DNA from 2 places in the Peribacillus sp. QJM3NY_7 genome. Region 1 is predicted to be linked to the other one. Evidence: riboswitches for the same ligand, from Rfam matches in the RefSeq annotation. Region 1 holds a riboswitch; the other holds the start of a gene.
What was found. Region 1 has a riboswitch for glycine ahead of gcvT (glycine cleavage system aminomethyltransferase GcvT). Riboswitches for the same ligand answer to the same signal wherever they lie in the genome.
Positions count from the first base shown of each region.

Region 2: another riboswitch for glycine. It lies ahead of AC0VX1_RS03210 (amino acid permease); the one in region 1 lies ahead of gcvT (glycine cleavage system aminomethyltransferase GcvT).

Region 1 covers NZ_CM149663.1:3,601,228-3,609,255, reverse strand. Annotated here, with positions in the region: gene comGD (competence type IV pilus minor pilin ComGD) at 1-326, shown strand, start outside; gene AC0VX1_RS17250 (hypothetical protein) at 313-651, shown strand; gene comGF (competence type IV pilus minor pilin ComGF) at 599-1,078, shown strand; gene comGG (competence type IV pilus minor pilin ComGG) at 1,071-1,457, shown strand; gene AC0VX1_RS17235 (YqzE family protein) at 1,573-1,758, shown strand; gene AC0VX1_RS17230 (YqhG family protein) at 1,803-2,600, opposite strand; gene AC0VX1_RS17225 (DEAD/DEAH box helicase) at 2,578-4,266, opposite strand; glycine riboswitch at 4,644-4,731, shown strand; glycine riboswitch at 4,735-4,818, shown strand; gene gcvT (glycine cleavage system aminomethyltransferase GcvT) at 4,959-6,065, shown strand; gene gcvPA (aminomethyl-transferring glycine dehydrogenase subunit GcvPA) at 6,083-7,429, shown strand; gene gcvPB (aminomethyl-transferring glycine dehydrogenase subunit GcvPB) at 7,422-8,028, shown strand, end outside.
Region 2 covers NZ_CM149663.1:666,873-674,900, reverse strand. Annotated here, with positions in the region: gene AC0VX1_RS03245 (ABC transporter ATP-binding protein) at 1-76, opposite strand, end outside; gene AC0VX1_RS03240 (PLD nuclease N-terminal domain-containing protein) at 73-312, opposite strand; gene AC0VX1_RS03235 (helix-turn-helix domain-containing protein) at 716-1,261, shown strand; gene AC0VX1_RS03230 (thioredoxin family protein) at 1,447-2,007, opposite strand; gene AC0VX1_RS03225 (GRP family sugar transporter) at 2,218-3,069, shown strand; gene AC0VX1_RS03220 (glucose-1-dehydrogenase) at 3,088-3,873, shown strand; gene AC0VX1_RS03215 (amino acid permease) at 4,317-5,705, opposite strand; glycine riboswitch at 6,213-6,291, shown strand; gene AC0VX1_RS03210 (amino acid permease) at 6,480-7,820, shown strand.

The sequences.
Region 1 (8,028 bases):
TGGAAAATAGGCTTTTTCTTTCACAATTTCATGAAGATCTTTTCTATGCTCAACAGTATGCCATCAGTCATAAGAGCTTGATTTACCTCCATATTGATAATACCGAAAAGATTTATACCGTTTCGTCTTATAAGGAGGGGATCGTTTTAGAGAGAAGTATACCAGAGGATATCCAGTTTTTAAGCGGCACTTTGGGGTTCAGCTTTCATTTTAATCAATATGGAAATGCATCCAAAGCCGGAACGATTATGATTGATACCTCAAAGGGAAAGTACAAGCTGGTCCTCAATATCGGTAAAGGGAGGTTCCGGATTGAGAAATTGTAAAGGGTACGTCTACCTTGAGCTGATGGCCGCATTTTCTATTTGTATATTACTGGCCCTTGCCATTTTACCAATTCTTGAAGAGGTATTGACGCAGCGGAAAGATATTCCCGTAAGGACCGAAGCCCACCATTTATTATATGAAAGATTGACGGCGTTCATGGATGGGGAGATTCAAGCAGTTGGTCAGGAGATCATTTACAAAAAAAGAAGCTTTGAATTGTTTTGGAAGGACCATGGGGATTTCCCGGGAATGATTAAAGGGTGTGTACGCTATGAACATGAAACGGGTAATTGGGAATCCATTTGTGATGCTGCGAAAAAATGATGGCTTTACGATGATCGAATTGCTTTTTTCTTTATTGATTTTAATGACGACGTCGCTTTTCGTTCTGCAGCTCTTCTCGATCATTCACACCCAGATGAGGTCCGTTGATAAATTGCATCCTAAGGAGTGGGAGGTCTTTACCATGCAAGTGAAGCAGGAGGTCCGGAGTTCCAAAGCACAAGATGTAATGGGAAATAAATTATATTTGCTTTCAGGTGAACAATTAGCATCGCTGGAACAATATGAAGATAAGGTCCGAAGACGAGTGGATGGTATGGGGCATGAGGTCATCTTGCAGAACATTTCGGAATTCCAGGTCAATAAGGATGGCAGTGTCATTGTTATAAATATAACGGATAAAGCAGGGACTACTTTCAGTCGAAGATTTCATCCTTTCTTTAGGAATGATACGAAAATTGATGAATAATCAAAAAGGAGTCGTTTTCCCGATGGTCATGATTGTGGCGAGTGTTTTCATCATGTTCACGATACTAATGATCGACCAGTTTATCATTGATAAAAAGTTTTATAAAGAAGTGGAAGAGTCGCTTGTGGCCGACCATCTTGTCCATCTAGCCATCAAGGATGTGACGGCAGAGTGGGGCGAAGAGATTCCGAAAATCATCCAGGGGGAAATATCATATCCCAATGGTGTGGTGCGATATTCCTTAATGAAGCAAGAAGGTCCTTACGTCTATATCGAGTTTTCTTCCAAAACTAAAAATGATCGAGAGGGCAGGGTCATCATTCAATACGATAAAGAAGCGGGGGAAGTGAAAGAATGGTTGGAGAGGCAAGCTGTGTAATAGTAAAATCAACACCATTTTATTAGGGAACGCGAGAGGTTTACGGTGAAGGGAGCAAGGAAAGGAATAAAAAAAGCGTAAACCGGACATACTTTGCGTAGGGTGATGATTTTATATGTCTACAAACGCTTATATTAAATATCTGACGCAGCAGCTTGTCGAGTATTTCAATCTGACGAAAAAAGAACGAAAAGAAAAACGCCTTCACAGAAAAGAGGATAAAAACCAGGGTATGTCACATTGGTTTGGCATTGTCCCTTTTGCTTTGTCGATGTTTATAAGGAAAACGATCAAAAAGTAAAACAGATGTCCTGAACTTGGGACATCTGTTTTTTTGTTCTTTCCTTATCCCAAAGCCCTATCTGAAAGGTAAAATAATCCTCCGTTGATGATGGAAATTCTGATGTTGGGTTCATATTGTGCTTTTAGTGCTTCTTTTTCGGTATAATAGCTCTCACTTTTTTCGTCCATATCCTTGTAAAAATGCTCCAATAAATTCAAGTCATTCTGCCAGCGCAGCATTGCTTCCTCCGCCCAGGAATGGTCATCATCCTCGAAACTGGTTCTGATGTATGTATCAAGTCTTGCCAATCCACTCTTGGGCATGATCAGAGGTGAAAGCGTAAAGGAGTAATCCGGTATTTTCGGGGTGACGTTAATCGGTAAAACCCGATGGTGAAACCCTTCCATTATTTCACCCGAGATTAAATTCAGTCCGATTGACATGAAAGTATCTTTTTTGCGGTCGCATTGATAGGATATTTTCACATTCAGGGTCAGCCAAGGAAACAAAGGATTATTTCTGCCTTTTGATGGAGGCGTATTCTCAAAAAGTCTAGTATACCCTGCCAGCTTTTTGGTTGATTGAATAATCTGGTGAAGACGAGGGGAGCCGAAATGAATCATTTCTCCCTTTAAATCGGATGGAGCTTGTTCTGGATCGGTAATGAAAGTGATTTGTGCCGGGTTCGGAACACCTCCTGTTTTTTCTAGATAATGCCAATAAAAGGGTCTGTTCATTAATTCTTTATCCATCTCAATCGTCAATTGCACTGTAAGGTGGGTTGGTGCATTATCCAGTATTTCACAATCATTGGCTTTAAAGAAAGTGATTAAAAAATCATGAATTTCCCGTTGCTGCATGAACCTCACCTTCCTTCATTGATTGAGCGAATTGGATCAACGATGAAAAATTATCCATCTTGACTTTCATTTCACCTTCGGTTTTGGACTCGCCGACCACATCAATTAAATATTCTTCAATGTTGTTAATATCCAGTTTGGTTAAAATATCATCCAATTCACCGATTACTTTTTCAAATAAATTTATTTTTTCGTATAGTAACTTCAGTATATGTTCTTCAACTGTATTTTTCGTGGCAAAGTTATAAATCATCACATCTTCTTCCTGACCAAGGCGGTGAATCCTTCCAATTCTCTGTTCAAGCCTCATTGGGTTCCAGGGCAGGTCAAAATTAATCAAGTGATGGCAAAACTGAAGGTTTATCCCTTCCCCGCCAGCTTCTGTTGCGATTAATACCTGAATGTTCTTTTGGAATAATTCACGCATCCAGTCTTTCTTTCCGCGCTTAAAACCGCCTCGGAAAGGAACAGAAGAAATTCCATTCTGCTGTAGGTACCATTGGAGATATAGTTGAGTCGCCCTATATTCCGTAAAGATAATCACTTTGTCATCTATTTTCTTGATCAGTTCCAAAGCTTTTTCAGCCTTTGAGTTCTGGACCGTTTCATTCACTTTAGTAAATAAATCATCAAGCTTTGCCAAAAAATCAGGGGAAGGCTGATCGTATTTATCCCTCATATTCTTTAATGTATAAAAGACAGCCTCTCTGCTGCTGCATGCTTCCCTTTGGAGAGTGAGAGCCGAAAAGGCGCTTCCTTTTGATCCATCCGAAATTGGCTTGAATTTGGAAACAGCATCATACAATGCTTGTTCCGTTGGAGAAAATTCAATGGTGATGGTTTCCACATGCCGTTTTGTCCATTCAATGCCAGTATCGGCCCGCCGGTTTCGAATCATGACAGTATTGACCAGTTCCTTTAGGTGTTCATCTTCAGTTATGTTCCGGCCTTTCCCTTTATACTTTTCCGAAAAGAGCGAAGCATTTCCCAAGTGGCCCGGTTTCAATAACGAAACGAGGTGGAATATCTCCTCGACTTTATTTTGAATCGGAGTGGCTGTCAGGAGTAAACAAAATTTCTTTTTCAGATTTTGGACGAATTCATAGTTCTTCGTCTTATTATTTTTAAGTTTATGAGCTTCATCAATAATGATGAAGTCATATTCCTGAGTAAAGATGATATCTCGATGTGGAGCGCGTTTCGCTGTATCAATGGATGAAATGACCACATCACAGGAGTCCCAGACATAACTTTTTCTCTGAACGACTGCCGGAATATGAAACTTGGTATTCAATTCAAATGCCCATTGTGTGACAAGGGAAGCCGGAACAAGGATCAATACTTTTTTTACAAGGCCCCTAATCATATACTCTTTTAGGATCAAGCCTGCTTCAATTGTTTTTCCCAGCCCTACCTCATCAGCCAAAATGGCTTTTCCATTCATCTTTTCCACTACTTGCTTCGCCGCTTCCAATTGATGGGGAAGCGGGGTTAGCTGAGGAAGATGCTTTGGGGCCTGTAAACCTTCGAAATCAGGGATGATAAGGTTTTCCTCCATTTGAACCGCCAACTTATAAAGCTCCCAATTTCCCCATGGACCGTCATTTTCCATCTTTTGCAGAAACTCGTCATTCCATTCAGAATTGAAGGATATATTGATTTTCATAGAAATAACTCCCTCTTAAATCATAATTTCCTTAATATAAGGTCAAAACCCGAACATTTCATATGTGAAGTAAGAAAAATATTTCTTTTTCAAAAAATATTGCAGAGATAAGTTTCTTAGGGTAGGATATAAGTATATTTAGAAAATTCCAATTTCCAAACGCTACAAAGAATGTTTGTACATCGATTTTGCAGTTCGCGTTTTCTTAGTATGGGCTATAGGCTCCTAATTTATCCAAGATTACTGAAGGAGATCAGTCAAACGGTTTCTGAAGTTTTAGGAGAATTGGCAGAGAATGCATCCCATTTATGCTAAAAGGTTTTACCGATGCTTGGAACTTATTCGTTTCCTTTCAATGGTAGACCATTTATATGCGGGTGAAGATAAGGGGAGAGACTACGGATGTAGCGCCGAAGGAGCAAACTTAGCAGTGAATCTCTCAGGCAAAAGAACTCTTATTGGACGCAACTCTGGAGAGCGCCGCCCGTTATGGGACGGCCACCAAAGGGGAAAACCTATTACATAGGTAAACTTTCAGGTTTCAGGACAGAGAAAAAGCTCAAACGGGCTTTCTCTGTCCTTTTTTGTGCTTTTTTCACATCATGAATCAGGATGTATCTGATGCGTAATGACAAGAAGCTTTTGATAATGAAGCCAATTAATTTTTAAAAAAATCTGAAGGGGGTCATGTTTTGACCAATTTAAACAGAACACCACTATTTGAGGTTTATCGTGAATATGGAGGTAAAACGATTGATTTTGGCGGCTGGGAACTTCCTGTCCAATTTTCGGGTATAAAGGATGAACATGAAGCCGTACGGACAAAAGCGGGGTTATTTGATGTTTCCCATATGGGGGAAGTCGATGTTAAGGGGCCTGGGAGCCTTTCCTTTTTACAGAAGATGCTGACAAATGATATATCAAAGCTGCAACAGGGCGGGGCCCAATATACCGCCATGTGTTATGAAAACGGAGGCACGGTTGATGATCTTATCGTGTATAAAAGGGCTGAGGACGACTATCTGCTCGTGGTCAATGCAGCGAATACAGAAAAAGATTTCAATTGGCTTCAAGCGAATTTAACGGAAGATGCCCAAATTACGAATGTATCAAGTGACTATACACAGCTGGCACTTCAAGGACCAGCTGCAGAGAAGATATTACAAAAACTATCCGGAAGTACTGACTTAAGTGAAATTGGATTTTTCAGGTTCAAGGATAATGTCATGATTAACGGTATCTCCACGCTGGTATCCCGTACTGGATACACTGGTGAAGATGGTTTTGAAATATATAGCGACAGTAAAAATGGCCCTGCCCTTTGGAAGGCGATTATGGATGCCGGTAAGGAAGAGGGGGTTCAGCCAATTGGTTTAGGCGCTCGTGATACCCTGCGTTTTGAAGCGAAACTGCCGCTGTATGGGCAGGAGCTTTCGGCGGACATCACCCCGATAGAAGCCGGGATTGGTTTTGCAGTAAAAGTGGATAAGGAAGTTGATTTTTTCGGGAAAGCCGTTCTTGCTGAGCAAAAGGAGAAAGGGGCTCCCCGGAAGCTTGTGGGAATTGAAATGATTGACCGTGGCATTCCACGTCATGGGTATAAGGTCTACAGCGGTGATGAAGTCATTGGCGAGGTCACGACTGGTACCCAATCGCCAACATTGAAGAAAAACGTTGGATTGGTACTTATCGATAAGGAATTTTCGGTGCTGGATGCGGAAGTCGAAGTGGAAATCCGTTCCAAACGTTTGAAAGCCGTTATAATACAAACACCTTTTTATAAAAAACCACGTAAATAGAGGGGAATGGTCATTAGATGAAACATCGTTATTTACCCATGACAGAGCAAGATAAACAAGAAATGCTGGAAGCGATAGGGGTATCCGCTGCTGAAGAACTTTTCAATGATATCCCTGAAAGCGTTCGTTTTCAAGGAGAATACGATATCAAGCCTGCTAAATCGGAACCTGCATTAATGAAAGAATTATCAAGGCTTGCTGCAAAGAATGCGGACCTTAAAAATTATGCTTCCTTCCTTGGTGCGGGTGTCTATGACCATTATGCGCCGGTCATCGTCGATCATGTTCTTTCCCGTTCTGAGTTTTATACGGCGTATACACCGTATCAGCCTGAAATTTCACAGGGCGAGCTTCAAGCAATCTTTGAATATCAAACGATGATATGTGAATTGACGGGTATGGATGTGGCTAACTCCTCCATGTATGACGGCGGGACGGCGCTGGCTGAAGCAGCGATGCTTGCTTCAGGACAGACAAGGCGGAAGAAGATTCTCATTTCAGGAACCGTTCATCCTGAATCAAGAGAAGTTGTGAAGACATATGCAAAAGGGCAACGCGTGGAAGTGATCGAAATTCCTCATAAAGACGGTGTGACGGACTTAGCTGCTTTAAGGGAATTGGCGAATGATGACATTGCAGGAGTGATCGTGCAATACCCGAACTTTTTTGGCCGGATCGAGCCATTGAAAGAAATGGAAGAAATCATTCATGACGTCAAGTCCATGTTTATCGTTTCCAGTAATCCGCTTGCATTGGGAGCTTTGACATCCCCTGGTGCACTCGGTGCAGATATCGTAACGGGGGATGCTCAGCCATTCGGCATTCCAGCGGCATTCGGTGGCCCTCATTGTGGATATTTTGCGGTTACTAATAAACTTGTACGGAAAGTTCCGGGCAGACTCGTCGGTCAAACGGTCGATGAGAATGGAAAAAGAGGGTTTGTCCTGACGCTTCAAGCTCGTGAACAGCACATTCGCCGTGACAAAGCCACATCCAACATTTGTTCCAATCAAGCTTTGAATGCCTTGGCCGCTTCTGTTGCAATGACCGCGCTTGGGAAAAAGGGTGTCAAAGAAATGGCCGTGCAAAATATTCAAAAAGCACATTATGCAAAAAAAGCAATTATGGCAAAAGGGGTGGAAGTGATATTCGACGGTCCTTCGTTTAATGAATTTGTCATTAAACTGCCTGCTCCGTTTTCAGAGGTCAATAAAAACCTTTTTGAAAAAGGGATGATCGGCGGCTTCGATTTAGGGACGGTTTATCCTGAATTGAAAGACCATATGCTGGTTGCGGTAACTGAACTAAGAACAAAAGAAGAAATTGATGCACTTGCGCAGGAATTGGGGGATCAACATGAATAATCAAGATCAATCACTCATTTTTGAAATCAGTACTTCCGGCCGGATCGGGTACAGTCTGCCAGAAATGGATGTTGCAACTATTCCGCTCGAAGAAATTCTTCCTGCCGACTACATCCGTGAAGAAGAGGCAAAGCTTCCTGAGGTGTCCGAACTGGATATCATGCGTCACTATACTGCACTTTCCAAACGGAATCATGGGGTGGATTCGGGTTTTTATCCGCTGGGTTCATGCACGATGAAATATAATCCGAAAATAAATGAAAATGTGGCACGTTTCAACGGTTTTGCCCATATCCATCCATATCAAGATCCCGCTACTGTACAAGGAGCATTGGGACTATTATTTGATTTGCAGGAACACTTAACGGAAATCACCGGGATGGACCAAGTGACATTACAGCCTGCAGCAGGTGCCCACGGTGAATGGACAGGATTGATGATGATTCGCGCTTTTCACGAAGCGAATGGCGATACAGAACGGACGAAAGTGATTGTACCTGATTCGGCCCATGGTACGAATCCTGCCTCTGCCACTGTTGCCGGACTAGAAACGATTACGGTGAAGTCCGATGAAAATGGGTTAGTCGACCTTGAAGATT
Region 2 (8,028 bases), 2.6 Mb from region 1:
GCAATTCCATTGAAAAATTATCGACCGCTGTTTTTTCTTTGAATTTTTTTGTAACATTTTTAATTTCTAATTTCATATTCTTTCACTGTCCTTTCTACCGATAACGAAGTACAGAATTGGACCGATAGTATTTGCAAAAATAATGATGAGTGTCCACAATAAAACATTTTTCCTCGTCTTTCGATTTCTGTATAAATCAATTAATGCTATAAGCACTAAAATCATTCCAATTGCAATTACCGGTAAAATGATCGGCAGAATAGACATGAAATCAATATCTTTCAATTCGTTCCATCCATAATGCAATTCCATATATACCACTCCTTTGGTAACGAAATATTATTATCATTATCGATAATGATAACATCTAATTTGGAATTTTGCACCTATTTTTTCTTAACAAAATATTGTTTTAGTTTTTATTGTTATTTATAATGATAATATTATCATAATGAATAATAATAAAAATATAGCGATATTTATTAATTTTCATTAAATGTAGACATTTTTTTAAAAATTAAAATAATTAAAAAATACTTATTATTTACTTAGAAAAAATATTTCGGTACTATTATTTTTCGAACCGTGTCATTTTCATGTAAATGACAATGATTCAAACATTACAATATATGAAGAATTAAACGTATTATTCATGACCAACAGGAAAGTTCACTAAAAATTATCCAGTTATAATTTCCAATGTGAGGAGAATAAGATGATTAATAAAGCTGAAATTTTAATGCACCCAGTAAGAATAAAGATTACCCAAGCTTTAATGAGAAATAGGGAAAATGGTTTAACACCATTAGAAATGTTAAAAATCATTAAAGATGTACCCCAAGCAACATTATATAGACATATACAGGTCCTTTTGGATTCAGGGGTCATTCGCATAGTAAAAGAGAAAAAAGTGAGATCCGTTTCCGAAAAATACTACGTTTTAAATGAAGAAGAAGCACGACTTAGCGGGGAAGAATGGAAAAAATCCTCTAATGAAAAAAAGGTGAACTATTTTTCTTATTATCAATTATCCCTTATGACCCAATATCAAAACTATCTTACTAAATTGGAAGAAAGAGACTGCGCAGAAGATGGTTCAACCTTTTCCCTTTTAGAACTAAAGCTTGATGATGAAAGCTTCCTTAACTTCCAAAATGAATTGAACGATTTAATGTTAAAATACTACAAAGCAACGAATCAAAGTGCCAAACAAGACTCTCCTATTCGAACAATCGGCGTTACAATTATTCCAGAATCATAAAAAAATGAAAAGGCTGTTCCAAAACCTTGGACTCAAAAACGAATATTATAGAAAAAACCGTTAGGAAACATATCTATATATTCACCAACCAGTCAGGTTGCAGTCCATGTTTTGAAACAGCCCAATAAATTCCATAATGGCTTACCACCCGTTATGGGACATGACTAAAAGTGAGGCACCCGCAATCAGCAACTCCCCAATGTTTCCTTGATACTGCTGTATACTTCGTCCCACAGGTGTTTTTCTTCAGCAAAAGCCGCAGTTATCTTTTTAATAACTGCTTTTTGCTCTGCCTCGAAACGTTCATCATCCTTGGCAGGCAGGTCAGACCTTAACTCCATTACGAACTCTTGTACCTTTGGTGCACGAGGTCCCCAAACAGCTTTTTCTTCACCATCCTTATCAATGAATATAAAAATGGGAATCGAACGCGCTGTTCCATTCGTTAAATATTGATCCATCAGTTCAAGATTTTGATCTCGTAAAATCATGCGAGTTTCGATATTTGCCGCTTCAGATATATTCAGCAGAATAGGAATATTCATCATCGCGTCCCCGCACCAGTCTTCAGTAATGACAATAACTCGAAGTTCCTTCTTCTTTAATGCATCAAAAAAGTCTTGGTCCTCTGCAGAAGTGGAAAAACCTTGCTGGATCGATTGTAAGTTTTCTTTATGTACTTTCATCGAAGATACAAATTCTTGAGCAGGAATCCCCTTTTCAAACCATTCATTCAGTGTCGTCATCGTATTTCTCCTAACTATTCTTTAAATTAAAAGTACCATAAACCACTTATTATTTCATTGTTTCCATCCCGAAAAATAAAATGACAAATTGGTAAATTAAATCCATGTTTTCTTTCCCGTGTAAAGGGAAAACTATACATACATTCAATAGCTTACTAACTATTTTATATTGATAAAAACATTGTTTTCTAGTTTAGGAGATGAAATTTTGTGGAAGGCTTTCTCTTTGCGCTACTCCCTGCATTGACATGGGGCAGCTTAGTGCTTGTTTCCGAAAAACTCGGAGGCAACTCTTATAATCAAACACTTGGCATTACAATCGGTTCATTACTGTTCGCCATCATGATGTCTTTCATCAATCCGCCGGAATGGAGCAGTCTAGTGTGGATTGTCGGCATCATTTCCGGGATAGGCTGGGCATTCGGGCAGTTATTTCAATTCAATAGCGTCAAGGAAATCGGGGTATCGAAAACCGTTCCAATCTCAACAGGACTGCAAATTCTAGGAAATACATTTTTTGCGGTCATCATTTTCAGGGAATGGAATGACAAGATGACAATCATCATCGGCATTGTTGCAATCATCTGTTTGATTACAGGTGTCTTGCTGACAAGCTATGGCGATGGTGATAACAAAAAAGAAGGAAGCATGAAAAAAGGGGTTTTTTACCTTGCCATTTCTACGGTGGGTTATGTTACATATGTCATCGTCGTCAGATGGAATGAGGTTGACGGATGGTCGGCGATCCTGCCGCAAGCAATTGGCATGTTCCTGGCTGCCTTGCTCCTTTCCATCAAACATAAACCGTTTAATAAGTATGCCGGACGGAATATCCTTACCGGAATGATGTGGGCTGTCGGCAATATCGGTCTCCTGCTCGCTAATCCCAAAGTGGGCGTGGCCATCGCATTCTCATTTTCCCAAATGGGAATCGTCATTTCCACTTTAGGCGGCATCTTTCTTTTAGGAGAGAAAAAATCCAAAAAGCAAATGGCCTTTGTCATCATCGGGTGTGTACTCGTAATTGCTGGCGGAATCATGATTGGCTTTACAAAAGAATAGTCAAAGGAGAGCTGAACGATGTATGAAGATTTAGAGAAAAAAGTCGTCGTGATCACTGGCGCGGCAAAAGGATTAGGAAAAGCCATGGCCGAAAGGTTCGGTAAAGAAAAAGCACATGTCGTATTAAATTATCACACTGAAAATGGAGACCATAAGGAAATCATCAAAACGATTGAAGCTGCAGGCGGGAAAGCCGCAGCCATTCAAGGTGACGTTTCAAAGGAAGCTGATGTGAAGAAATTGCTTTCTTTCGCTGTGGACACCTTTGGTACAATCGACATCATGATCAACAATGCTGGTATTGAAAATGAAGTGCCCAGCGAAAAATTGACTCTTGAAGATTGGCAGAAAGTCATCGATGTAAATCTAACGGGGATGTTCCTGGCAAGCAGGGAAGCAATCAGTTATATGCTCGATCATGGCATTAAGGGCAATATCATTAATATGTCTTCCGTTCATGACCGGATACCTTGGCCTCATTTTGTCCACTATGCAGCAAGTAAGGGCGGAGTCAAGATGATGACAGAAACCCTTGCACTTGAATATGCTCCTAAAGGGATTCGCATTAATAATATTTCACCTGGTGCAATCGACACACCCATCAATGCCGAAAAATTCGATGACCCGAAAGCTAAACAAGAAGTCATCAACCTGATACCGATGGGATACATCGGAAAACCGGAACAAATTGCCGCTTGTGCCGCTTGGCTCGCTTCCGCTGAATCGAGCTATGTAACGGGCTTGACCTTATATGCTGATGGCGGAATGACCAAATATCCAGGTTTCCAAGCAGGAAAAGGCTGAACTTAACGTATGAAAAGAACCACTCCATCACAAACATGGGGTGGTTCTTTTCATGCCCCTGGACAAGGATGTTGTACAAGCTGAAGAAAAATAATACTTCCTTTACTTGCGGTCTTTTTACTCGGATTGGTTGTCCTATTTGCGATTTCTGCATTGGAACCAACAAATCCTAATCATTCCCCTTGCTGTCCCTCCCTTGTTACGAGGTCAAATTAGCTACACTCGTGAGTTTCGCCGTTTTACTCGTGAATTCAACAACTTCTCGTGAATTTCGCTATTTTACTCGTGAATTCGACGACTTTACTCGTGAATTCCGCTGTTTTACTCGTGAATTCAACGACTTTACTCGTGAGTTTCGCCGTTTTACTCGTGAATTCCACAATTGATCTACAAGGAAAAAAAGGCCCTTCTCGAATTAGAGAAGGGCTTTTTACTAGAATTTCTTATCCTGAAATCTCATCATCGGATTTAACATCCAATGGTGTTCGTTTATCCATTTTCAGCATGTAATAACTTGCTATTACCAAGGCTAGGAAAACGATTCCGACAACCAAGGAAATCCTTGTACTAGGATTGATCCACATACCTACCAGCACCATCAGTAAAAAGGCTATTGTCGCATAGTTACTGTAAGGGGCCAACGGCATTTTGAACGGATGTTTCTCCATTTCAGCGGCATTTACCTTTCTGAACTTAAGCTCACTGATAAGTAAGACAAACCATGGAATCATCCCAGGCAAAACACTCGCACTGTACACATAAAGGAATACTTGCGGCGGTGCAAGGTAATTCAGGATAACCCCGATGCCCAACCCTAATAGTACAGCGATCGTGCAATATGCCGGAACTCCATTTTTAGATACTTTAGCAAAGACTTTCGGAGCTTGGCCATTCAATGCCAGTGTGTAAAGCATACGACCTGCACTGAAAATCCCACTGTTGCATCCAGACATCGCCGCAGTGATGACCACAAAATTAATGATGCCTGCCGCTGCAGTGATACCTATTTTGGCAAAGGTCGAAACAAACGGACTGCCTAAGTCATCCAGTTGATCCCAAGGGAATACTGTCACGATGACGAAAATGGCACCAATGTAGAAAATTAAAATGCGCCATATAATTGATTGAATCGCTTTTGTTACGGTCTTCGTTGGGTCTTTCGCTTCCCCTGCTGTGATGCCGATAAGCTCAACGCCTTGATAGGAAGCCACGACAAGTGAAAGCGCAAAGAAGAATCCTGTCCAGCCTCCCGTAAAGAAGCCGCCATTTTCCCAAAGATTCGATAATCCAATCGCATCCCCGCCATTGCCTATTCCAAAGAAGATAAGGCCCAGGCCGGCAACGATCATCAATATAATCGTTATGATTTTTATAAGTGCAAACCAGAATTCAAATTCCCCGAATGATTTAACGGAAATGAGGTTGGCCGCTCCCAAGATGATCATGGCGACCACACCTGGTATCCAGGCCGGTAACTCCGGGAACCAATATTGCATATACAAGCCAACCGCAATGATTTCGGACATTCCGACGATTACCCATTGAAACCAATTGCTCCAAGCAGTCATATAACCTGCCAAAGGATGTATATAGCTACTCGCAAAGGTTGCAAAAGAACCTGTAGTCGGTTCTAAATAAAGCATCTCACCCATGGAACGCATGATGAAAAATATAAAAATACCTGCAATGGCATAAGCAAGCATTACAGAGGGCCCGGTCCATTTGATCGTGCTCGCAGATCCCATGAATAACCCGACTCCGATGGTTCCGCCCAAAGCTATCATTTGAATGTGACGTGCTTCCAGCCCTCTCTTTAATTCCTTGTTCGACATGATTAACTCCTCCAGATGCAATATCGGTAATGCTTTTCTATCCTTACCATGAACTTATTAATTATTGCAGTTAGAAATGCTCTATCGAAAAAATACCAATAACACTTCATTTATGTTTTCTTATCTTATAATAGTAAATATTCTGTAAAAATACAATTGTATTTTTGAAATAAACAGTTGCCAATAATATCTTGTTGATTTTTCTAATCAGAAAATATCATTTTAAAAAAATGATGTTCAGTATTTTATTATAGTGATCGTTCATAATGAGTAGAAAACAATCACTTCTGCTTAGACCTTAAGTTAAATTCAGACCACTATTAAACTACAGATAATGCCTGTTTCATTTCAAAAAATTTGTTGACCTACCGAAAAATAGATGATAGAATTCCAATATTATTTTATAAGCATAATGAAATGATCAAGCAGTGGAAAATTATCACTGACTGACATTTCTTCACAACCGCATACAAGCAAGCGATGAATGCTATGGATGACACTATAGCAGGAGCAGCTTCTGGAGAGACTGTACAAGATGCAGCGCCGAAGGATTCACAATCTCAGGCAAAAGGACAGAAGAGTAACGAATGATATATTGTTATTCTGAGCCCTTTAAGAGATTGGTATTATCCAATCTCTTTTTTTAATGTCCATTTTGTGATTGGACTAAAACAACAAATGGGAAAGGCAAGCTGGACGACAATCACGTCCCTCTCTCCAAGACCATGCAGGTAAACATTCACTACCAAGACTATAAAAACGGGGGCGTACGAATTGGCTAAACAAGAATTAAAAAGAGATTTAAAAAATCGACATGTACAACTGATTGCAATAGGAGGAACCATTGGCACCGGTTTATTTTTAGGTTCCGGAAAAGCCATACAATTAGCAGGTCCTTCCATATTATTCTCTTATATGATAATAGGGATTGCCTTGTTTTTTGTGATGAGGGCCCTGGGGGAATTGCTTTTATCCAATGCAGGGTACACATCATTCACTGAATTCGCAACTGAATATGTCGGTCCATGGGCCGGCTTCGTGACCGGTTGGACATATTGGTTTTGTTGGATCATGACCGCAATGGCCGATATCATAGCTGTCGGTGTTTATATGCAATATTGGTTTGATGTCCCTCAATGGATTCCGGCTCTGCTTTGTCTGGTCATTCTGTTAGGATTGAACCTATTGACCGTTAAGATCTTTGGCGAATTGGAATTCTGGTTTGCCATCATTAAAGTAATCACGATCATCGCCTTGATCATCGTAGGAGTTTTCCTTCTGATCATCGGCTTCAATACCAATACCGGAACGGTTTCCCTAACGAACCTTTGGAATCATGGCGGCATGTTCCCCAATGGCATTTCCGGATTCCTGTTATCTTTACAGTTGGTCGTCTTCTCATTTGTCGGTGTCGAATTGGTCGGGGTTTCTGCAGCAGAAACGGCGAACCCGCGAAAGAACATTCCATCTGCCATCAATAAAATCCCTGTCCGGATTTTGCTTTTCTACGTTGGTGCACTATTCGTCATTCTCTGCGTCAACCCATGGACACAACTGGATGCCACAAGCAGTCCATTTGTAGAGGTCTTTGCGTTAATCGGCATTCCAGTCGCTGCAGGGATCATCAACTTCGTCGTTTTGACATCCGCTGCTTCTGCATGCAACAGCGGTTTATTTTCAACGAGCCGAATACTTTATACGTTAAGCAGGAATGGCGAAGCCCCTGCTAAACTGGAAAAATTAAATAAACAGGCTGTCCCGGGCAATGCCTTATTCACATCCACAATCGTTGTATCAATAGGGGCATTATTAAGCAAGCTGATACCGGAACAGGCATTTACTGTCGTGACTACCATCAGTGCCATCTGTTTCATATGGGTATGGAGCATTATCTTGATCTCCCATATCAAATATTCGAAAACAAGGCCTGACCTAAGAGCCGAATCGACTTTCAAGGCTCCTTTTACACCTTTTGTCAATTACGTCATTTTAGGCTTATTCCTGTTCATCCTTATTGTTATGCTATTCGCTGAAGCTACACGGCTATCACTGCTCTTGACCCCAATCTGGTTCATCCTCTTGGTGATACTATATAATTATCGAAAAAAAAGATAGCTAAAGGAAATAAAGCCTTAAACTCAATATGAATTCAAGGCTTTATCTGCATATGAACATATTAGGCCTTCGGCTTTCTGCACACTTTTGCTAAAATATATCAGGCAACTGCATTAAATTTTATATCAAAATAGTGTAAGCTAGTATATATTATCGGACCTTTTCCGTCATGTATGAATTTTCCATCCGGTTTGGTTCACCCATCCAT